3 regions of the Vibrio mytili genome follow, and region 2 is predicted to be linked to each of the others. Evidence: predicted binding sites of a transcription regulator. Region 2 holds the regulator's gene; each other region holds the start of a gene.

Region 1 (8,216 bases), 1.0 Mb from region 2:
GGTTTTACAGCTTCCTGTTCTTTATATTTCTCTTATTTTGTTTGGTCTGTTATGGATGTTGCAATTCATCGGCCATAAAATTGAAGGGACTAAACCTTCCTTTTATGAAGATCTCCAATTCTTGCTCATTGGGCCCATTTGGGTGTTTAGAAAGCAATAGCGTGAAACGAAATAATCCAACTCTATTCCCAATAAGGGAGACATCCTTTATTGGGGATGGCTTGGAGGCATGAAATTTATTCTAAATCACACTATGCTTAACGGAGTGAATATGCTGTGAAATTGGGTGACTATAAATTTGTGGTGACCCCTTTTTGACACGGTCACGTATTGGTGATCAAAAGCGGAGGCCCTATGTATAACCGCGAGCGCAAATACGCTTATTGGCGAGAAGAGCGTAAGAAAGGTAAATGGAATTACATCTTTAAGTCTTTCTTTATGATTTGCTGCGCGTTGTTACTAGGGAAACTTATTGGGTTATTGGTTTTCGGGCCGTTACGTTCGTTATCGGATATTTGGATTCAGCTGCCTGCTGACCTGTTCATCATGATGTTAGTCGGTTTTCCTATCAGTGTGATCGGTTGGTATCACGAGGAGTCGAAGTTTTTCCGTGCGTTAAGGCGGAAAGAAAAAAAGCAAATAATCGCGCGGAGCAACCACACAAAATAGGGTACGCATCGTTAGTATTTGATTTTTACGTTTGAACGATCGTATGTTTTACGACATGAGGTCGAGTTGCTTTTGATATTTTTGTTCTAGGACCTCATTGCCGGCAGCGCGTTCCAGTTCAATCATAAGCTGTAACGACGGCTTTTTCATTCCATAGGTTTGATTGAAGCGCATTAAACGGATTCTTGCTTCGGTATATTGGCCATCGTCTATTTCTAATTTAGCCAGTTGTAAAATCGATTTTGGTCTGTGTGGATCGTGATCAATCGCCCGAGCAAAATAGTATTTCGCTTTTTCAGTATCTTTTGCTTTCAGAGCACAAAACGCAGCGTTTTCATAACTCGCTGGGATCAGAAAATAGTAGGGCTGCTCTATTGCTCGATTAAACATCTGATCTGCTTCATCGTAGTCGCCTCGTTTGCACAGAAAAGTACCGTAGTTATTAAGCACGTTACCGTTTTTGGCATGTTGGCGTAGGGAAAGTTTGTACATCTTTTCTGCTTTTTCCTCTTCTCCAACGGTTTCGTAATAGTGTGCCATTGAAAGTTGAGCGCGATAGTACTGCGGAGCATGGGTGAGGGCTTGTTGCAAATTATCGTGTGCGCGAATCATGTTTCCACCGTCTAGATAGCCAAGGCCGAGCGCAATTCGAGATTCCGCCATCGTGACTGGGTCGGTTTTGGTGACGGCGTGGCCATCCTGATTTACGGTGACACAACCTACTAGTGCAAACTGACCCATCAATAGGAGTAACCCTAACGTTAATGTTTTCATTCTTCGCCCTTATATCCGTAAATCAAGCATTTGAGGTTATGGGCGTATAATAGGTATAACTTAGAAAAATCCTAATGAGGAAAAATCACTATGCGATCAGGTTTGCAAACTGGTATGAAAAAGCCGCCAGTTGGCGGCTTGGTTCACAAGTGCTATTCGGTTCACAAGTACTATTCGGTTAACAAGTACTATTCTGTGAAAAATCAATCGTCTTTTGTAAACGCTGACTCGCTGAAATGATCGAGATCGTAAGGCGTTTGTTGGTAGACACAATAGTTCAGCCAGTTTAAAAAAAGTAAATGTCCATGGCTTCTCCAACTCGCTCTCGGTGGGTTATCCGGATTATTATTGGGATAGTAGTTTACGGGGATCGCAGGCTCCATTCCTTCGCTTAAATCGCGAATGTATTCATTGTGTAAAGTATGTGAATCGTACTCAGGATGTCCCGTTACAAATACATTCCGCTTGTCTTTGGTGGTCGCTAAGTACACGCCAGCTACGTCTGATGTGGCTAGAATGTCGAGATCGGTATGTTCTTCTAGAAAATGAGGTGAGAAATCTGCATACCGTGAATGAGGGGCAAGGAAAGTATCATCGAAACCACGAAGTATCGGATGGAACTGATTGTGGATCTCGTGATGATAAACACCAGAGAGCTTCTCTTTGCGTGTTCGCTTTGGTAAGTCGTACAGTAATTTTAACCCTGCTTGTGCTGCCCAACAGACATATAGTGTTGAAGTGACGTGATCGGTTGCCCACTCCATGATGGTTTTTAGGTGATCCCAATAAACAACATCTTCAAACTGTACTAAGCCCAATGGTGCACCAGTAATAATCAAGCCATCAAAGTTCCTGTCTTTGATGGTTTCAAACTGACGATAGAACGTATCTAAATGCTCGGTAGGTGTATTTTTGCTTGGGCGATTGTCAATGCGCAGTAACTCTACATTGACTTGCAATGGGCTGTTGGAAAGTAGACGTAGAAACTGAGTTTCAGTCTCTATTTTTTTTGGCATTAAATTCAGGATCAGTACCCTTAGAGGACGTATCTCTTGGCTTGCGGCACGAGTTTCGCTCATTACAAAGATGTTCTCATGACGAAGTACATCTGAAGCTGGTAGTTGATCTGGAATTCTAATTGGCACGACTCTTTCTCCCTAAACTTGGTCATCTAGACGTCTATACATCTAAAGCTAACCTAATTTGATTTGGATGTCGATACAAAATGTGACATTAAACGTGTTTGTATCTCTTAATATATCTAAATAACCAAAAGACGTATGTGTTTTAACGTGAATGAGTTATTTATTACGGCTGATATGGGTTTTAGTTCTTTGCCTTGTGTTGTTTTGAGTGGATTTAACTAAAAAGCGATTCAGAATAGTCCATTTGTCCAACTTTTACTCGTCTGAGCGGTACTACATGATGTCGTTGGCAATGATGTAAACACGGTTGTCTCGACGTTATTTAAATATAGCGTCAGTGATTGAACTCGGTATAATGCGCGGGAAAATTTATGATATGTCGTTGGTTATCATTTTTTAGTGAGCGTTGATGCCTTATGTTTAAAATGCTTGTTTCTATGCCTCCATTGCTCGCTTTGTCTATTGCGATCGTCTGCGAGGTGATTGCGACCTCTTACATTCCCAAAACCGAGCAGTTCACTAAATTAATGCCGAGCACCATTGTGTTAATTGGGTACGGCATCGCATTCTTCTTGTTATCTGTCACGGTCAAAACAATGCCAGTCGGTGTGGTGTACGCCATATGGAGTGGGGCAGGTATCGTATTAGTAGCGACAGTAGGATATTTCCTTTACGGTCAGAAACTCGATTTGGCCGCCTTCATCGGGATAGGCTTTATCTTAACAGGCGTCATGATTGTTAACCTTTTGTCGAAGACGGTAGGTAACGCTTGAATACCGTAAACGGTGGTTTGATGAACTATTGATATGATGAACTATTGACCTTCTCCTTAGGTAAAGGTGTACGTTGATGTCACATTAAGTGATCGAGATGGGAGAAAGGTTATGGGATGTTGCAATCAAGCCCCTAAAGGTGGCACAGGCAAGCTATCTTATCTGCTAAAGTTCGTTGCCGTGTTATTTGTGCTGATCTTTCTGATGGCCGCGCTCTGGAAATAAGTCATCGAGACTTTTCGCTCCGCGTTGTCGCCAAGCCAATTATGTTAATCTGGTTTGGCGCTCATATCACTTATGAAACACCTTATGTTGCTAATCCGTACTTATAGCGTTTGTTTTTTGTAAAACATTCAATTATTCATTCAATATACTTTAAGTTCTTCCCAATAGTATTTATGTTAATAGACATTGGTACCTGAGTTCGACGAATAATGAGACTTGGCGTGTAGTTAAACGATAATACGACTCCACACATTGATAGGTTCTTTAGGTGTCCGCTTATACGTAGTTTCTAATCTATGGATGGTAGATGTATATTAATAAAATTAAGCTTTCTGCAACGCTTGCAATGTTGTCTTGGTCGGTATCACCGATGGCACAAGAAATCTCTCCCCAAATTATCAACGGTACTCCAACGAATTCGGTGGCTTGGCCTTCTATCGCTGCGCTTTACTATGATGCTGTTGAATATACTGGGCTTTATGGACAGTATTGTACGGCAACGATCTTAGACCAGCAGCACGTGCTTACTGCGGCGCATTGTTTTTATGCTGAGGATGCCGATAAGCTTAATAGAGAAAATCTCTATTACACCTCTATCGTTCTCCAAATGAGTAACGATTCGCAGTTCCTGTCAGGCTCAGCCGTTACGGTACGACCTTCTGAGTTTTACGTTCACAGCGGTTATGTGAATTCCGCCTCAGCACAAGGAGTCCCGTATCCAAACGACATCGCCATAATCAAATTGGAACAGCCGTTGAATATTGACGATAGAGATTTTGTGACTCGCGCAACGAGCATAGAGTCTGGTGTTTATCGCAACACCAGTGAGGAATTTGTGGCTGTGGGATACGGCCTGACTAATCTTACTAGACAAAATGCAACGTCAGATGAGGATGAGTTATTACAAACGTCTTTGTCTTACGTACCAAAGAATCAATGTGAGCTTTCGGTTGGTGATTCTCAGCTTTGTATGTCGGGTGAGTTGAACCCACAAACTGAAGTACGAAATTCTACGTGTAACGGCGATTCGGGTGGACCACTCTATTGGTTTAATGGCAGTAAATACGTTCAAACCGGTATCACCAGTTATGGCTGGGAAGGGTGTTTGGTTAGCGCGACAGATAACTTAACCGCGACGTCCGCGTTCACAGAGGTGGCAGATTATCAAGGTTGGATTGATAGTGTATTAGCAGGTAGTGAGCAACCGATTTTTACGGTTAGCGACGAAACCCGCGATCAATATTATCAGGGAGATGAAGCCTCGGATGATGGAACAGAGACGGACAACTCTCAAGGTACCGATGATTCTTCGTCATGGGATGAATCAATCAGTCTATCCAGCAACGGATCTTCAGGTGGTAGTACGTCATTTGGTATGCTCAGTTTGTTAGCTTTGTTGGGCGTAATGCGAAGAAAGACGCATAAAGTGATCGGAAAACTCTAAATATTTGAAAAGCAGTCAAAGTGAGTGGATTCATTGCTCTAATTAGTGATAACGTGCGCACTTATACTTTGTCGCTTTTACATATCTTTTATATTCCTGTAATGGTTTTACTGTTTAGTGTGTCGAAGAACCATAAAACTCGAGCGCTGTAGCTTTTGTAAAGCGCAATCGATGAACAATGTCTGAAGCCATTATCGTCGATTTCTAATCACTTATTTCTAGGCACACTTTACGACCTCTTATGACCAAATATAACGACCCGAAATTCAAAGCGGCACTTTTGCATCCTCGTTACTGGGGAACACTCTTTCTTATAGGGTTGATGTTCTTACTCAGCCTTCTTCCCTCAAAAGTTCAACGTTTCATGGGGCGCAGCATCGGGCGCTTGGCAATGTGCATTATGAAAAAACGTCAGGTAACCATTAGGCGAAACCTTGAGCTGTGTTTTCCAACCATGGATGAGGTACGACGTGAAGCTATCTTGAAAGCGAACATCGACAATACCGGCATCGCCTTGTTCGAAACCGCCATGGCGTGGTTCTGGTCAGATAATAGAGTAAACAGCCAGGTAACCATCAAAGGAATGGAGCATATCGAAGCGCTAGAAAAGTCTGGCAAAGGCGTGCTCATGCTGGCGGTTCATTCCATGAACCTAGAGTTAGGCGCCCGTGCATTTGGTATTAAGAAATCTGGTATGGGCGTATATCGACCAAATAACAATCCGTGTTTTGACTACTTTCAATATAAAGGGCGTTCGCGTTCCAATCGTACTTTGATTGATCGAAAAAACGTCAAAGGGATGTTATCTGCATTAAACTCAGGAAGTCGGGTTTGGTATGCTCCCGATCATGACTACGGTAGCAGACGCTCTACTTTCGCACCTTTATTTGCTGTTGAAAGTGCCTGCACAACGACTGGTACGAGCTTGCTTGCTGATGCAACAGATTGTGCAATTGTACCATTCACGATGGTAAGGGAAGAGAACGGTCAATATACTTTAACGATTCGCAAACCGGTCGATGGTTTTCCAAAAGATGATCCTACTAATGCGGCGATTTTCATCAATAAAATCGTTGAAGAGTCGATAATGGCCAGCCCTAGCCAGTACATGTGGCTACACCGTCGTTTTAAGACTCGACCTTTGGGTGAACAGTGTTTGTATAAACCACACTTAGTCCCTTTGAGTTAACGGGTAACTCAACTCGATATCTATTTACCAAGTTTTTTGCCGACTCAATATATGGGCGACAATAAACACTGGTAATCGAATCCTCAACACTTAGAATAACGAGTCTGAAATTTGTTACCAAACTAGAGTGATTTTATGAGTCGCGATTACACCTTCGATTGTCTTGTCACCATGCCTCGTCATGAACTGGAAGAGTTCAGTGCCAGAATGATCAGCAAAATGGTGCCAGAAGACGTGATGAATGAGCTGTTTACTTTTGATCAAGAAGAAGTGGATAGTGAAGACCGTATGTTGTCGGCGCGCCTTGATGCAATGCTGCGCATGACAGCCATTGCATTGAGTGAAATTCAACAGGCTTTTGATGATTCAGAGCATGCGACACAAAACAGCCAGCGAATGACTCGTTTAGTCCTGTGGCACTTTTACGCGATCTCATTTCGTTTGGAAGAGGTGATTACGCTTGAAACGCATTGTGAGCAAGTCGAAAAGCTGCTTGAAAACACGCCAACGGATGTTTTTGCTTGGGTTAAAGCACTTACCGATCTTTTACATACTTACGCAGATATGCATTCAAAATAAACAACAAAGCCTGCTTTCGCGGGCTTTGTTGTATTTAAGAGGCAACTTGTGAGCTTATTCCTATAAGTATCTCCGAGCCAGGTGCTTTTTAAAGTAACTGGCATTCAAAGTTTCCCCGGTTGCCGCCTTAACCAGTTCATCCGTCGTCAATAAGCTGCCTTTGCTCCAAATGTTGTCTTGCAACCACGTAAAGATAGGTGATAGATCGCCACTTTGAATCGCAGCGTCAACATCAACCGTTTGCTTCATTGCCGCCATAAACTGAGCTGCATACATCGCGCCTAATGTGTAACTCGGGAAGTAACCGAATGCGCCGTCTGTCCAGTGAATGTCTTGCATGCAGCCATTTTTAAAATTGCCTTTGGTCGACAATCCTAAATAGGTTTGCATCTTCTGATCCCAGAGCTCCGGTACATCAGTATGTTTGATAACGCCATTCATTAAGTCACGCTCAATCTCGTAACGCAAAATAATGTGCGCAGGGTAGGTGAGCTCATCGGCATCAACGCGGATAAAGTCTTTTTGCACTCGGGTATAAAGTTTCTGGAAATTCTCTTGTGAGAATAACCGAGTGTCGTGCGCAGAAAAGTGTGTTCCTGCAAGACGCGCCAAATGTTCAATAAAAGCGTTACTACGACCAATTTGCATTTCGAAGAACAGTGATTGGGACTCGTGAATTCCCATTGAGCGAGCTTGGCCAGAAGGCAATCCTGCTAGTGCCTTTGGTAGGCCTTGTTCGTATCGGGCATGACCTGTCTCATGGACGATGCCCATTAGCGATTGCACAAACTCAGTCTCATCGTAACGAGTTGTTATGCGAACATCACTAGGTACGCCACCGCAGAAAGGATGAACACTTTCGTCTAGTCGGCCGTGTTCAAAATCGAATTGAAGCAGTTTCATGACATCTATACCGAGCGCTTTTTGTGTTTCGCTGGAGAAGGTGCCTTGTGGCTTAATGAACTGCTCTGAAGACTGCTTTTCGATGGCTTGGTTGATCATGTCTGGCAGCCAAGTTTTGACATCACTAAACAGAACATCTAACGACGCGGTGGTTGTGCCAGGTTCGTAAACATTAAGCATCGCGTCATAAGGCGATACGCCTGCAACTTCCGCTCTTATTTGTGCCTCTTCTTGAGACAGTTTGACCACTTCTGCCCAGTTTTTTTCGAAACCTGCCCAATCATTTTCACCACGTTGGGTGCGCCATGCATGTTCACACTTTGAACCCGCTAGGGACTTTGCTTGTACTAAATCTTCAGGCAGAACGTTGGCTTGCTGCCAGCTTTGCTTGAGCTCTCGTAATGTCGCTTTGTCTTGCGCGTCTAATGTTTCTTGTTCTGCTTCTGCAAACCAGTCTTCTAATTGCGGTTGGGTTTGCAGGCTGTGCATATGGACGTAGAGTTCTGCCATCGCTT
Region 2 (8,216 bases):
GTTAGAGATGGCGGCGATTCCGGATCTCAAAGATGCCATCGCTTACTCTGAAGATATTCGGGATTATGTATCACGTGATTTATTTCAAACGATTCTTGCAGACGAAGAAGAACATGTCGATTGGCTTGAAACTCAATTGGGCTTAATTCAAATGACGGGGATCGAAAACTATCTACAAGCACAATACGTTGACGAAGAATAACCTCGAGTCTTTGGGCTAGATTGAAATACATACGAAAGGTTTCAGAAATACTTGACGTAACTCGTTGGGTGTTTCTGATTTGAGTGTCAAAAGTTTATTAATTTTACCTACAATCTTATCTTTGAAGATTTATCGCTATCTTATAGAATTCATTTCCCCCTTACCCTAAAAAGAAAAAAGAGAACCCTCCATGTCCGAAGACAATAGCCCCGCATTAACATCAGAAGAACAACAACGCCAAGACGCGCTGGATTACCATGCATACCCGACCCCAGGGAAAATTGCTGTCGAGCTGACTAAACCCGCCGAGACAGCCGGTGATCTTGCGTTGGCTTATAGTCCTGGAGTCGCAGAGCCAGTACGAGAAATCGCACAAAACCCTGAGAATGTCTATAAGTACACTGCGAAAGGTAATATGGTTGCCGTGATTTCTAATGGTACAGCAATTCTTGGACTGGGCAATCTTGGCCCACTGGCTTCCAAGCCAGTGATGGAAGGTAAAGCTTTATTGTTTAAACGTTTTGCGGGTTTAGATTCGATTGATATCGAAGTGAAACACCGTACGACGGACGAATTTGTGAATACCGTTGCGAGTATCGCGGATACTTTTGGTGGTATCAATCTAGAAGACATTAAAGCACCGGACTGTTTTGAGATTGAAAAGCGCCTTATAGAGCGTTGTGACGTGCCTGTATTTCATGATGATCAACATGGCACGGCCATTGTTACTGCAGCAGGTATGCTGAATGCGATCGAGTTACAAGGAAAGAAATTAGAAGATTCCGTGATCGTTTGCTTGGGAGCTGGGGCAGCGGCAGTCGCTTGTATGGAGCTGTTGATTAAATGTGGCGCGATGCGTGAAAAAATCTACATGCTCGACCGTAAAGGCGTCATTCACACGCGACGTGATGACTTAAATGAATATAAACAGCTATTTGCCAACAACACGGATAAGCGTACGTTAGAAGATGTTATCGAAGGTGCAGATTTGTTCTTAGGCGTATCTGGACCTAACTTGTTACCAGCGGATGCCCTTAAGTTGATGGCGGATAAGCCGATTGTCTTTGCTTGTTCAAACCCAGATCCTGAAATTAAGCCGGAGCTTGCTCATGAAGTGCGTGGTGACTTGATTATGGGTACTGGACGTAGTGATTACCCTAACCAAGTCAACAATGTACTGTGCTTCCCGTTTATTTTCCGTGGTGCTTTGGACGTCCGTGCAAGTGAAATCAATGATGAAATGAAGTTAGCGGCGGTCGAAGCGATTCGTCAATTAGCCAAAGAGCCAGTACCAGACTCAGTGCTCAAAGCCGCGGGGGTCGACAAACTGGTATTTGGCTCAGATTACATCATTCCTAAACCAATGGATGCTCGACTGTTGCCGCGTGTGGCTAAAGCTGTTGCTCAAGCCGCGGTGGATTCTGGGGTAGCTCGTATTGAAATGCCAGAAAATTACATGGCAGAGTAACTATCCTTGATAAATTGATGTACAAAAAATGGGACACCGCGGTGTCCCATTTTTTATGTCATTCTTTCAGCACTATCAACGAAATCATCATGTTTGGATTCAGTTGGCTCTCAAATTACTCAGTCGTCAAATGACTCAAATTCTATCCCCATTTCTGTCATTAGCGCTTTTACTTCTGCTGGGATATCGTCTGGGCGATCTTTACGAAGGTCTTCATCGGTTGGAAGTGGCTGACCTGTATACGCATGGAGGAATGCTTCGCAGAGCAATTCGCTATTCGTCGCATGGCGTAAGTTATTGATCTGACGGCGGGTGCGCTCATCAGTTAGCACTTTTAACACTTTTAGCGGGATAGACACAGTAATTTTTTTTACTTGCTCGCTTTTCTTTCCATGCTCAGCATAAGGGCTAATGTATTCGCCATTCCAGTCAGCCATTGCGTACCTTCGTTTTAATAATCGATTAAAAATAATAGAGGAGCTGATTTTAGCTGCATTTACTGCCATAAGCAAAGACATATAGACGTCTAGAAGTGTTGACGTCCTATTTTTTGACGAGTAAAGTGAGAGGATAGTAAGGAAAGCGTATCATTTGGTTATATTCGATTAGTTAGATATAGCGCATTCCTATGCATAAGTCATCACCTGTGAAAGGATATCTCCATGAGCACCCGAAAGCCGTCGACCATTGCTGTACGCACTGGTATCGAATCTGACAGCCAATATCGTGCTGTTGTTCCACCAATCTACCTCTCGACGAATTACGGCTTCCCCGCATTTGGTGAAGTACCAAAGTATGATTACACCCGCTCTGGGAACCCGAACCGTGGTTTGCTGGAAACGGCTCTGTCTGAATTAGAGTCGGGTAAAGGAGCAGTGATCACCAATTGTGGTACATCTGCTTTGAATTTATGGGTTTCAGCCTTTGTTGGCCCTGATGATCTTATTGTTGCGCCGAATGATTGCTATGGCGGCACTTACCGGTTGTTTAATACTCGTGCTAACAAAGGCGATTTCAACGTGTTGTTTGTCGATCAAACGGACGAACAAGCACTTGATGCTGCACTGCAGCAAAAACCTAAGCTTATTTTGTTAGAAACACCATCGAACCCATTGGTTCGCGTGGTTGATATTGCTTTAGTCTGCGAAAAAGCCAAACAAGTTGGAGCCTTAGTCGCGGTTGATAATACGTTTTTGACTCCTGTGTACCAGAAGCCGTTAGAGCTCGGCGCCGACTTTGTCATCCACTCTACAACAAAATACATCAACGGCCACTCGGATGTGATTGGTGGGGTGATCATTACTAAAACGCAAGAGCATGCAGAGGAATTAGCGTGGTGGGGGAACTGTATTGGTGCTACGGGGACACCATTCGATAGTTATATGACCCTTAGAGGATTACGTACACTGGGCGCTCGTATGCGAGTGCACGAAGAGAGCTCTCAGCAAATCCTTGATTACTTGCAAAAACAGGCATTAGTGGCAAAAATTTATCACCCAAGCTTGCCGGATCACCCGGGCCATGAAATTGCCAAGAAGCAGCAATCAGGTTTCGGCTCTATGTTGAGCTTTGAGTTTGGCGGTTCGTTTGAGCAACTCAAAGTTTTTGTTAAAGAGCTACAATTATTCTCTCTTGCTGAGTCACTTGGTGGTGTTGAGAGTTTAATTTGTCATCCTGCGTCAATGACACACCGTGCAATGGGTGAAGCCGCTCTGGAAGAAGCCGGTGTATCTCAGCAACTACTGCGACTCTCTGTCGGACTTGAAGACGCGCAAGATCTGATTAACGATTTAGAACAAGCCTTCAATAAAGCGTTACAACCTTAGGAGACGACATTCATGACCGTACAACGTCAGCTACACAAGTTTGGCGGTAGCAGCCTTGCCGATCCGGAATGCTATCTGCGTGTAGTCGGGATTCTTAGAGAATATTCAGCAGAAAACGATCTGGTTGTGGTCTCAGCAGCAGGAAAAACCACCAATCGATTGATCGAGTTCTTAGACGGTTTAAACAAAGATGGTCGTATAGCGCATGAAGCGCTTCAAGCCCTCAGACAGTTCCAAACCGGATTAATTGAGTCACTACTTGAGGGTGAGGTCCAAACTCAGTTATTGGCATTACTTCAAGATGAATTCAGTACTTTGGCAGAGTTAACTGCGCCATTGACTGCTGCAGAGCAAGCTGCGGTGTTGGGGCACGGAGAGGTGTGGTCTTCTCGCTTATTGGCCGCGTTATTGTCTCAGCATCAATTGCCAGCAGTCGCGCAAGATGCGCGCGCATTCTTACGTGCCGAAACGGGTACGCAACCTGAAGTGGATCGTGCCAGCTCTTACCCATTGCTCAAAGAGGCCTTGGCTCAGCATAGTCAAAAACGAGTTATTATCACCGGCTTTATGGCGCAAAATGATGCAGGCGAAACGGTTCTGCTTGGTCGTAATGGGTCCGATTACTCGGCGACCGTCATTGGTGCTTTAGCGGAAGTGACGACCGTCACTATATGGAGTGACGTGGCAGGGGTATATAGTGCTGATCCTCGATTGGTCGCAGATGCGTGCTTGTTACCATTGCTACGATTAGATGAAGCAAGTGAGCTTGCTCGCTTGGCCGCTCCTGTTTTGCACAGTCGAACCCTTCAACCCGTGGCTCAGAGCACCATGGATCTGAACCTGAAGTGTAGTTATCAACCAGAATCTGGCTCGACACGTATTGAGCGAGTGTTAGCCTCTGGACGCGGGGCCAAGATCATTACCTCTTTGGATGAAGTGCTGTTGGTGCAGCTGTCGTTTGTTCAAGGCCACGATTTTGAAAAGACGCAAAGTCATGTGCTTAGTGCTTTGCAGCGTGCTCAATTAGAACCTTTGGCTTTTGAAGCGCAATCAGATCAACACACATTACGCCTAGCGTACACCGCAGAAATCGCCGGTGGTGCGTTAAAGTACCTACAAGAATTGGCCATTGAAGCTGAAATTAAGTTGAAGGAAGGTTACTCCTTAGTCGCTGCGGTTGGCGCTGGTGTGACGAAGAATGCTAATCACTGTTTTGGTTTTTATCAGAAATTGAAGCATGCACCGATAGAGTTTATATCTGAGACCGAATCGGGTCTTAGTCTGGTTGCGGTATTGCGCCGTGCAGATACCGAACCGTTAGTTCACTCTATCCATAGTCAGTTATTCCAAGCCCAAAAGCGAGTTGCCGTCGCACTGTGTGGTAAGGGCAATATTGGTTCGAGCTGGTTAAGTTTGTTTGCGACACAAAAGGGCGAGCTTGAAAGACGTTATGGATTGAGCTTTGAGTTGGTCGCTGTGATTGATAGTCAGACTTATTGGTTTGATGACCAAGGCATCGATGCTGCGACTGTCTCGGAACGATTCGACGAAGAGGGGATTACCAATGATGGTGCTTGGCTGACTCGTCTGGGTGGTTTACAGAATTACGATGAAGCGGTAGTTCTTGATGTCACTGCGAGTAAAGAACTGGCGAATAGCTACGTCGAGATTGCTCAGCAGGGCATCCATTTGATTTCTGCAAATAAAGTCGCGGGGTCTGCCGACAGTCATTACTACCATCAGGTACAGGATGCGTTTGCTAAAATCGGCCGTCATTGGTTATACAACGCAACCGTCGGCGCAGGGTTACCTATTAACCATACAGTACGTGATCTGCGTGAAAGTGGTGATGAAATTGTGGCGTTGTCAGGTATTTTCTCTGGCACGCTTTCTTGGTTGTTCCAACAATTTGATGGTTCAGTACCATTTAACGAATTGGTCGATTTAGCATGGCAACAAGGCTTAACGGAGCCAGATCCTCGCTCTGATCTAGATGGTTCTGATGTGATGCGTAAATTGGTGATCTTGGCTCGAGAGTCAGGACTGTCCATTGAACCTGAGAGTGTCAAGGTCGAGTCGCTTGTGCCAGAGGAGCTGCGAACACTGGGGGTGGATGAGTTCTTCGACAATGGTGTGTTATTGAGTGAAACGCTGCAAGAGCGTTTAACCAAAGCACAAAAGAACGATCAGGTACTCCGCTATGTAGCTCGTCTGCAAAAAGGTGGCAAAGCGACCGTCGGGATAGAAGCATTACCACGTGAGCATGCGCTTGCTAACTTGTTGCCGTGTGACAATATCTTCGCCATTGAGAGTAAATGGTATAAAGATAACCCGCTGGTTATTCGTGGTCCTGGTGCAGGGCGGGAAGTGACAGCAGGGGCGATTCAATCGGATTTAAATCGACTTGCAGGGTTGTTATAACTTTTTTGTACTAGCTAAAACCTCGGACATGTTCTGAGGTTTTTTTATGTGGTTGTGTCATTGTTAATACCGATGATGGTTTAAGTTTGAACTTGAGTTATCCTCATCGTCAGTATGAAAAATATTCATATTTACAAGGTTGACATTAAATCGTATTCAATACATTCTGTGGACATATAGACGTCTAAACGTCGATTTTGAAATTTGATTTGGTGGCGCAGTGCCACATGGAGAGTAAGATGGGTTACACGCACGCAGGTCATATTGACGCTCTAAACCAGAATATTGCTGAGTTGTCAGATAACATTAATGTTTCATTCGAGTTTTTTCCGCCTAGCAGTGAAAAGATGGAAGAAACTCTGTGGAACTCAGTACAGCGTCTTAAAACCCTACAGCCTAAGTTTGTTTCCGTCACTTATGGTGCAAACTCTGGTGAGCGAGACAGAACTCACTCCATTATTAAAGAGATCAAAACTAAAACAGGTTTGGTCGCCGCGCCACATTTAACGTGCATTGACGCTTCGCGTGAAGAGTTGATTAATATTGCTGATGATTACTGGAACAATGGCATCGAAAACATCGTTGCACTTCGTGGTGACATTCCACCAGGTGGCGGTGCGCCTGAGATGTATGCCTCAGATCTGGTTGAGTTGCTGAAGTCCCGCCATGATTTCGATATCTCTGTTGCCGCATTTCCTGAAGTTCACCCAGAAGCGAAAAGTGCACAAGCTGATTTGCTCAACCTGAAACGTAAAGTTGATGCTGGTGCAAACCGTGCGATTACCCAGTTTTTCTTTGATGTAGAGTCTTACCTGCGTTTTCGTGACCGTTGTGTTGCAGCGGGCATTGATGTCGAAATTGTTCCGGGAATACTCCCAGTGTCGAACTTTAAACAAGCGTCTCGATTTGCTGCGCAAAACCATGTCAAAGTTCCTGGCTGGATGAGTCGTCAGTTTGAAGGCTTAGATGATGATCCGGTTACGCGTCAGCTTGTCGGTGCAAGTCAAGCGATTGATATGGTACGAGTGTTAAGTCGCGAAGGGGTAAAAGACTTCCATTTTTACACATTGAACCGTGCTGAAATGACCTATGCGTTATGTCACACACTGGGTGTGCGTCCTCAATCTGCTGTGTAATCCTAATAAGAGCGAATAAAAAAGCTTGCCATTCGGCAAGCTTTTTTCGTTATATTGAAAGTCGTCAATAATTAACCGATGACTTCAAGTTCAGTCAGCACTTCTTCTGCCCAGGTAATCCACGTTTCACGCAACAGTAGGTTACGGCGCAGTGTTAGGCGTTCCAGACGTGCTTGTTTATCCAGTGTTGAAGGCGTAGCGTAGTAGGCTGCTTCAATTTCTTTGTAGTGAGAAACCAATTTGCGAGACTCTTCTACAAGCTCAGCCAGTTGCTCACGGAACGGTGCTGCAGGCTGAACAGAGCAGGCCATCAACTTCGCCGAGAATTCATCACGAACGGTTGGGTGTGCAGTTGGTTGGTCAAACCATTCTCCTAGCGCGCTACGGCCAGCGTCAGTGATGGAGTACACCTTACGATCTGGTTTGCCTTCTTGCGGTTCTAATACGCAAGTAACCAGTTCCTTCTCAGCCATTTTATTGAGTTCACGATAAACTTGCTGGTGGCTAGCTTTCCAGAAGTAACCGATGCTGGCTGAGAATTCTTTAGTGATATCGTAACCAGTTGCGTCGCGAGTGCTAAGAACAGTTAAGATTACGTGTGGTAATGACATGTCTTTAATCCAATGGTCAATAAACTTGTAAACAAGCTACTTATACTTTCAGCTGTGCTCTTGCTGGCACTTGCGTTTTTTAGTTGTACAAGTAGCACCAACAATGTTGGTCCTGTCACCTTAAAGCCGTTTATCACCTAGAGATGGGAGAGTCCCATCAATGTTGGAGCAAATATGATTGGTTTAATGCGCTCTCAACAAGCGAGTAGTATATAAATAATAAGCATGAAGTGGAATAGTGGGAACAAATTCCGCTAAAAAACTAACATAATACTCATTAGTGTTTGGTTGTAGTGGTTTATGCTGATTTTTTGTTGCTTTTTGTTTTATTCTAGTTGGTTTGTCTTTTTGTGATGGATAAAAAAGCCGAGCAGTTGCTCGGCCTTGTGTTCAAAGTATCACTTCGGTAATACGTATTAACCTGTATTACGCATACCTGCCGCGATACCAGCAATGGTTACCATCAGTGCTTCTTCTAGTGTTGCTGAAGCCTCTTCCGTTTGACGAGTACGGTACAATAACTCCGCTTGCAGCATATTCAATGGCTCTACG
Region 3 (8,216 bases), 840 kb from region 2:
TTCACGACGACAACTTCATAAAATGGAAAGTCACCATTGTTTATGTCGTGTTCGCGGTTGGGCTTGCAGTGAGTCATGCCATGGGCAAATCAGCGATTAAAGGCATGTTAGGAAAGGAGATTACCTTACCAGAACAGGTTTGGACTCGAATCAACTGGGCGTGGGTTGCATTTTTCTCTTTCTGTGCGGGCTTAAACATCTATGTTGCTTACAAACTTCCGCTAGACGTTTGGGTAAACTTTAAAGTGTTTGGCTTATTGATAGCGACATTCGCCTATATGATTGCAACTGGCTTCTATATCTACAGACACATGCCAAAAGAACAGAAAGACGGATCTTCTGACGTTTCAATAGATGAATAAGACGTCATCTTTCGCTATAATCCGACCAATTTGATTCTACGATCAAATATTAAACAGCGACCTACGGGTCGCTGTTTTGTTTGTACTTTCTGAGTTATTGGAGACACTTTTTGTGGACCACTCAGAACATTGACTACTGTTTACGGATATAAAAATGAGTCAGGAACAATACTCCCCTAAGGGTCAACTACTACTGCGTACCCTAGCAATGCCAGCAGACACCAATGCCAATGGTGATATATTTGGTGGGTGGATCATGTCGCAGCTTGACCTTGCTGGCGGCATTCTCGCAAAAGAAATTTCCTCAGGTCGCATCGTTACGGTTTCCGTCTCTAGCATCACTTTTAAAAAACCAGTACGTGTCGGTGATGTGGTTTGCTGCTATGGCGAATGCACAAAAATCGGCCGTACTTCTATGAGTATTGATCTGGAGGTTTGGGTCAAACCAGTTAAAGAACAAGGCGTTGGTGATCGCTTTATGGTGTGTGACGCGACCTTCAACTATGTGGCTATTGATACAGAAGGCAAACCTCGTCCAATCGTCAATTAGAACGGATTGGCACACGTTGAAATTAACTCACTCTAATTGTTAGGAATAATCTCACATTTTTTATAGTTAACTTGTGAGTTACGCGAAAAAGTCGTTAAATTAACGCTTCACCCGTCTAATTAAGGAACTATGCTATGTGGTACGTAATCTTTTCTCAGGATGTTGAGAATTCACTAGAAAAGCGCATGAGTGTGCGCCCTCAGCACCTTGAGCGTTTGCAAAACCTTCAGGATGAAGGCCGTCTTCTTACTGCGGGCCCAATGCCAGCGATTGACTCAGATAATCCAGGAGAAGCAGGTTTTACTGGTTCTACGGTCATAGCTGAGTTTTCATCATTGGAAGACGCACAAGCATGGGCAGATTCCGACCCTTATGTGGCGGCAGGCGTTTACGAAAATGTGATCGTAAAACCATTCAAAAAAGTGTTTTAAATTATGAAAAAGTTACTGTGTATTTTCCTCGTCCTTGGTGCACTGGCGGGTTGCTCGTCTAGCGGTGATAAAGAACGTCAACTTGAACTAATGGCCTCGAATCGTGCTGGTGTGCTATCTGCAGGGTTGCCGATTGAGTATGGACCTTTGCAAATCATGCGAGTTTCGTCCAATAAAAACGTGGTCGAAATGATGATGATATATAACGATGGTGCAACGGGTGCCAAACCACTAGCACAAGTGATCAATACCGGTATTTACACCTACTGCAACACACCAGCCATTCGTCAGCAGATCGACATGGGGTTGATGTATCGGCTGAAAATCCGCAATTCGCGTGGACAACTCATGGCCGACGAGCTTATTTCGGCTCAGCGTTGCAGTGGACAACAAAAAACGCAGTAACCTAAAGAAACAACGCGATATTCAGCGTAACAAAGCAAGAAAAACGGAGGCCTGAGGTCTCCGTTTGTGTTTGTTTTCCTGCGGATTATGCTAATTCAGAACGTAGCGTCTTCGCTGCCGCAACAAGGTTTGCTAATGCCGCTTCCGTTTCTGCCCAGTTTCGTGTTTTTAAACCACAATCAGGGTTTACCCACAAACGTTGCACTGGAATCCTTTGCGCCGCTTTCTTGATTAGATCTTCTATCCACTCTTTCTCTGGAATGTTTGGGGAGTGAATGTCGTAAACACCCGGCCCAATCTCATTTGGATAGTTAAACTCTTCAAAAGCCTTTAACAACTCCATATTAGAGCGTGAAGTTTCGATGGTAATTACATCAGCATCAAGCGCCGCGACTGAGTCAATGATTTCATTAAATTCGCTATAACACATATGTGTGTGAATTTGTGTTTCTGGCTTCGCGATCGCCGCTGTGAGCTTAAAGGCATTCACAGCCCATTGAAGATAAGCTTGATGATCTCTATGTTTGAGTGGCAGGCCTTCACGAATCGCTGGCTCATCAATTTGGATAATATTGATTCCTGCGTCTTGTAGATCAGAGACTTCATCTCGTAGCGCCAACGCCAACTGCTGCGCAATTTGTTCGCGGGTAATATCCTCACGTGGAAATGTCCAACACAGTATGGTCACAGGCCCTGTAAGCATACCTTTCATCTGCTTGCTCGTTAATGACTGCGCGTATGCAGACCAATCGACAGTGATGGGCGTCTCCCGTTCAATGTCTGCTACAACAATGGCCGGTTTTACGCAGCGAGAGCCATAACTCTGCACCCAACCAAATTGAGTCGTTTGAAATCCACTTAAGTTTTCGGCAAAGTACTCAACCATGTCATTTCGCTCTGCCTCTCCATGAACAAGCACATCAAGATCCAGCGCTTCTTGGCGTTTCACAGCATCTGCAATGTGCCTTTTCAATGCTTGAACATAGCCCTCTTCAGATAACTGACCATTGCGGTACGCGCTACGTTGCACACGAATCTCACCCGTTTGCGGGAATGACCCTATTGTGGTTGTCGGCAGTAATGGCAAACCTAACACTTCCGCTTGATGAGCCGCTCGCTCTGCATACGGGGCGCTTCGCTCACACAAGGTGGCGGTGATACTGTTTACGCGGGCTTGCACCTGCGGCTTATTCACCTGTGTAGAGGTTAACCGAGCTTTGATTGGCTGACTGTAATCATCACACGCTAAGATGGACTCTTTATCGCCGTCTAAGGCTTTGGCTAATAACGCGACTTCCGATACTTTTTGCTTGGCAAATGCAAACCAGCTTTTTACTTCTTTATTCAGATCCGACTCTAGGTCTAGATCCACCGGGCTGTGCAATAGTGAACACGAGCTCGCCAACCAGAGTTGATCGCCGAGTTTTTCTTTTACTGGCAACAAACGTTCACGAAGTGCACTCAAATCAGAGCGCCACACATTTCGACCATTAACGACACCGACAGACAGTATCCAGTCGCGAGGCAACTTGTCGAGAACTTCATCCAACTGCTCAGGAGCCGCAGAAAGGTCGACATGTAAACCGTCGACGGGTAACTGGACAATGTTATCTAGCGTATCCACTACAGAATCAAAGTAAGTCGTTAATAATACTTTGATATCACAACGCAGCACTTGGTAAGCCCGCTTAAATGCGTCGAGCCAGTCATTTTCCAGCTCTAGCGACAAAATTGGCTCATCAATCTGAACCCATTGCACGCCTGAGTTAGCCAGTTTTGCCAGAACCTCTTGGTAAGCCGTAAGCAATTTTGGTAACAGCGTAAGCCTATCAAAATCTTTTTCAGTTTCTTTTCCAAGGTATAAGTACGTCAATGGTCCGAGTAAAACTGGTTTAACATTGTGTCCGGTTCTAGCTGCTTCACTCACTTCTTCAAATAGCTGTGGCCAGCTAACGTTAAACGTATCGTCTTTGCTGAACTCTGGTACGATGTAATGGTAGTTGGTGTTAAACCATTTGGTCATGTCGGATGCGGCTGCTCCTTTACAACCACAATTCACCTGAGACTGCCCACGCCCAACCTTGAATAACGTATCGAGATTAGGCGCACCATCATCCGAGTGACGCTTTGGCACGTGACCCAAAAGCAAAGTGGTCGTGAGAACATGATCATACCAAGCAAAATCACCTGCCGTAACATAGCTCAAACCCGCTTCTTTTTGCGTCGCCCAGTTTTTGGTGCGCAGGTCGCTGCCAACTCTCTTTAACGCGTCTTGGTCAATCTCTCCTTTCCAATATTTTTCTAATGTACGTTTCAGTTCTCGTTTTTCTCCAATACGTGGATAACCAAGTATGTGTGTTGTTGTCGCCATGTCCCTATTCCTTATTCTATGAGTATGGGCAGAGCACCTCCGACTTAAACCAAAGATGTCTGGATGGCTAAACTATCTCTCTACTCGTCGAAACGTACAACATCCGATTATTCAACTTGTTTATTAAAAAAATTCATCATTCTTTCCTCTAAACTCGGCTATTTTATTTAAATAGCCATCTAGACGTTTACATTTCCAATATTTAGCGCTAAGTTAGCTATGTTCATGGTGAACAGCATAGGATGAAAGGGATTCATGATAGAGTTAAAACATTTGCGAACACTGACTTCGCTGCGCGATACGGGCTCACTTACAGCAACGGCAACAGCCCTACACCTTACTCAATCCGCACTCTCTCACCAAATCAAGGACTTAGAATCCAGGATTGGTGGTCACCTGTTCCTTAGAAAAACGCGCCCAGTAAAGTTCACATCAGAAGGCGAAATTTTGCTACGCCTCGCGGACGATATATTGCCCAAGCTAGCACGTGCAGAAAATGAACTCGCCAGCTTGAAAGAAGACGTGAATGGGCGTTTGCATATGGCGATTGAGTGCCATTCATGCTTCCAATGGTTAATGCCTGCACTAAAAGAATATCAACTTGCTTGGCCAAGTGTGACGCTCGATTTTTCATCTGGTTTCGGATTTGAACCCTTACCCGCCCTCCTTGCTGGTGAGCTTGATTTAGTCATCACTTCTGATATTCAGCCTCGTTCTGAAGTCCATTACGAGCCTTTATTTGATTTTGAGATGCGCCTAATCACGGCAACCAACCACCCACTGGCTGAAAAAGCGGTTATCGAGCCGAAAGATCTGGCCGATCAAACCATGCTGTCTTATCCGGTGCAAAAACAAAGATTAGACGTCGTTAAGCATTTCCTCCAACCAGCAGGCGTCGAGCCAGCAAAATGGAAACAGGCGGATAACACATTAATGCTTGTTCAAATGGTTTCAGCTGGATTGGGCGTTGCTGCGTTACCAAACTGGGCGATTTCTGAGTTCTCTCGTCAGGGATTAATTACCAGTAAACCGTTTGGAGATGGATTGTGGCGTCGTTTGTTTGCTGCAACGCGAAATTCAGAAAAGGACAAACGTTATTTACAAGCATTCTTTGCTACGGCAAGGCAACAATGTAAAAGCCACCTTGATGGGATCAAGATGGCTTAACGTCCGTTGAAAAAGATGAACGACATAAAAGACGTGAATTTAGTTAGCGCTGATACGCTTTAAACTGGTTGGTAAGTGGATCGTATTGATAACCCAGTGTGTCGAGCTTACCGACCACAGATTCCACATCCATTTCGTACATGGAGACCATTTCGTCAAAACTGTCACACTCTAAGCGAAGCTTCTCGTTGACGATACCTAACAAAATAATACTATCGAGGTTATTCACATTGCTTAAATCCATCGCGACACTCCTTTTCGACAACATCTAATAAAAGCTTAGCGTTAATTTAGAGATTTTAAAGTCTCACGAATGTAAAGCGTGACATGGCTTGAGCACTCAAAACAAAAACGAAAGCAAGATAGAAACTTAAGCGCTCAACATAAAAAGATTCTGCACGCTTGTCATCGAAGCCATTGCGAGTATCAACGCCACCGTCAGTTGCACTTTCTCAGGCGCTTTTTGGGTAAAAATATGCCAGCACCATACCACGATAGACGCAATAAGCATGGCTAGAGATAATAATATTGGCTGAGTTGCCTCGTTGAGCAATGTTTCATCCAATTGATATGACGAAAACAACATCGCTATCGCGATTAACATTCCAGACAAAATGCCAGTAACAGGCAAAATGCGATGAAACGCTTGCAAGCGACTACGAGCAATCGTAAGAAGCAATTGAGAAAATGACGCCCCCAAAAAGAAAACCATCAAAGCTATCGCCGCTGAAGCTGGCCAACTCGCCTGCTCAAAAACTTGAATAACGACATACGCAAACGCTAAACCGTTAGCTAGGTGCAATACCCACAGCGGTCCTTTCTCGCGTGTTTTCTTAGTTTGAACTTGAGAATAAAAATAAAAAATCGCAAACACGACCATAAACGCTTCAATACGAATTGAGGCGACAGCCAACCACATGACCCCTATCGCAGGCAACATTTTATGAAGACGGCCTCGCTGACCAGGACAAATATCGCCTTTTATCAGAAGTAACGTTAACAGCGCCTGTGCGCCAAATAGCATAGGTGAAAAAGTAACCAGCAGTTGTTGAATCATGTGACAAGCAAGCTCAAAAGTCGTTTGGGGTGGCGATAATAGCAAATCGCTTAAAGGCAAACCACCTAAACACCTTAAGGGTTTTATGAGCCGTAGCCTGTACTTCTGAACTAAACTGAAAGGGTTGGGCTTTTTCTCACGGTATCTCTGACTCATGTGATCATGTGAACAGCCAACAGAAAAACCAATAATAACCTCGAAAAACTAAGGATAAATTGGGTGTAGATACCTGATCGTCAAATCGCTATAATTCGCGCTCCCCGGAACAGAGAGCAAAATATGACCAATACCATCACCCCTATTCACGAGCACAAAAAATACTGGGCCGAGTGCTTTGGCACCGCACCTTTCTTACCGACAAGCCGGAAAGAAATGGATGCTCTAGGGTGGGATAGCTGTGACATTATTATCGTAACAGGTGATGCCTATGTGGATCACCCAAGCTTTGGTATGGCTATCATCGGGCGCCTTCTCGAAGCTCAAGGCTTCCGTGTTGGCATCATTGCTCAACCAGAATGGCACAATAAAGATGCCTTTATGCAGCTTGGTAAGCCAAATCTGTTCTTCGGGATCACTGCAGGCAACATGGACTCGATGATAAACCGTTACACTGCGGATAAAAAGCTTCGTCACGATGATGCCTATACACCAAACAACGAAGGCGGCAAACGGCCCGATCGTGCGACTTTGGTCTACTCTCAGCGTTGTCGTGAAGCGTTTAAAGGGGTGCCTATTGTCTTAGGTGGGATCGAAGCGAGTTTACGTCGTGTTGCTCACTATGATTATTGGTCCGATAAAGTGCGCCGTTCAGTGCTGTTTGATGCTAAGGCCGACATTCTTCTGTTTGGTAACGCAGAACGTGCACTGGTCGAAGTTGCGCACCGACTAGCTGACGGTGAATATATTTCTATGATGACGAATATTCGTGGAACTGCCGTCAATCTGCCAGCCGCACCAGAAGGTTATACAATTATCGATTCTTCTCGCATTGAGAAACCTCGTAAAGAAGCGTTTGTTCCTAAAAACCCTTATGAGGTAGAAACACAGTGCGAGACAAAGAAAGATGAACCACCCGCAGCTCAGCCGATTACGATTCGTCCATCACGTCATGATGCCAAAACCACCGCTGTGCGCCTGCCTCATTTTGAGAAACTGAATAACGACCGCATTTTATACGCGCACGCAAGCCGTATCATGCATTTAGAGACCAACCCGTATTCCGGTCGCGCCTTGATCCAGCGTCATGGTGATCGCGAACTTTGGGTAAACCAAGCGCCTATCCCACTCACTACAGAGGAGATGGATTTCGTATTTGATTTACCTTATGCGCGCGTGCCTCACCCGATGTATGGCAAAGCGAAAATCCCAGCATATGACATGATCAAAACGTCGGTGAACATCATGCGCGGCTGTTTTGGTGGTTGTTCATTCTGTTCGATTACGGAACATGAAGGACGAATTATCCAAAACCGTTCACAAGAATCAATCATCAACGAGATCGAAGAAATTCGCGACAAAGTGCCGGGCTTCACTGGTACAATTTCCGATCTTGGCGGCCCGACAGCCAATATGTACCGATTGGGCTGTAAGGATCCGAAAGCAGAAGCAAACTGTCGTCGTCCCTCTTGTGTGTTCCCAGGTATCTGTAACAAACTCAATACCGACCACAAGCACACCATCGATTTATACCGCGCAGCGCGTAAAGTCGAAGGCGTGAAGAAGGTAATGGTTGCTTCTGGCGTGCGCTACGATCTTGCTATCGAATCACCAGAATACGTCAAAGAGCTGGTGACTCATCACGTGGGCGGCTACTTAAAAATTGCTCCTGAACATACTGAAAAAGGTCCGCTGGATCTGATGATGAAACCTGGTA

What was found. The regulator MetJ, encoded in region 2, represses methionine synthesis genes. The targets are predictions, from matches to a motif close to TTAGACNTNTANANGTCTAA.
Region 1: a site for MetJ is predicted at 2,615-2,634, ahead of metA (homoserine O-acetyltransferase MetA). Genes of this name have one in related genera too.
Region 3: a site for MetJ is predicted at 4,291-4,310, ahead of metE (5-methyltetrahydropteroyltriglutamate--homocysteine S-methyltransferase). Genes of this name have one in related genera too.

Annotation. Positions count from the first base shown of each region.
Region 1 is NZ_CP110481.1:1,599,535-1,607,750, reverse strand. It holds gene ONE56_RS07430 (DUF962 domain-containing protein) at 1-160, shown strand, start outside; gene ONE56_RS07425 (hypothetical protein) at 355-669, shown strand; gene pilW (type IV pilus biogenesis/stability protein PilW) at 718-1,443, opposite strand; gene metA (homoserine O-acetyltransferase MetA) at 1,647-2,588, opposite strand; gene ONE56_RS07410 (DMT family transporter) at 3,026-3,361, shown strand; gene ONE56_RS07405 (S1 family peptidase) at 3,894-5,030, shown strand; gene ONE56_RS07400 (LpxL/LpxP family Kdo(2)-lipid IV(A) lauroyl/palmitoleoyl acyltransferase) at 5,272-6,219, shown strand; gene ONE56_RS07395 (hypothetical protein) at 6,355-6,798, shown strand; gene ONE56_RS07390 (carboxypeptidase M32) at 6,859-8,216, opposite strand, start outside.
Region 2 is NZ_CP110481.1:2,625,783-2,633,998, reverse strand. It holds gene bfr (bacterioferritin) at 1-202, shown strand, start outside; gene ONE56_RS12100 (malic enzyme-like NAD(P)-binding protein) at 393-1,670, shown strand; gene metJ (met regulon transcriptional regulator MetJ) at 1,790-2,107, opposite strand; gene ONE56_RS12090 (O-succinylhomoserine (thiol)-lyase) at 2,333-3,496, shown strand; gene ONE56_RS12085 (bifunctional aspartate kinase/homoserine dehydrogenase II) at 3,509-5,917, shown strand; gene metF (methylenetetrahydrofolate reductase) at 6,157-7,053, shown strand; gene ONE56_RS12075 (PadR family transcriptional regulator) at 7,125-7,664, opposite strand; gene ppc (phosphoenolpyruvate carboxylase) at 8,081-8,216, opposite strand, start outside.
Region 3 is NZ_CP110481.1:1,790,212-1,798,427, forward strand. It holds gene ONE56_RS08230 (septation protein A) at 1-362, shown strand, start outside; gene yciA (acyl-CoA thioester hydrolase YciA) at 517-912, shown strand; gene ONE56_RS08240 (YciI family protein) at 1,047-1,343, shown strand; gene ONE56_RS08245 (GspS/AspS pilotin family protein) at 1,347-1,748, shown strand; gene metE (5-methyltetrahydropteroyltriglutamate--homocysteine S-methyltransferase) at 1,834-4,119, opposite strand; gene metR (HTH-type transcriptional regulator MetR) at 4,375-5,286, shown strand; gene ONE56_RS08260 (DUF4250 domain-containing protein) at 5,330-5,530, opposite strand; gene ONE56_RS08265 (hypothetical protein) at 5,657-6,343, opposite strand; gene ONE56_RS08270 (YgiQ family radical SAM protein) at 6,623-8,216, shown strand, end outside.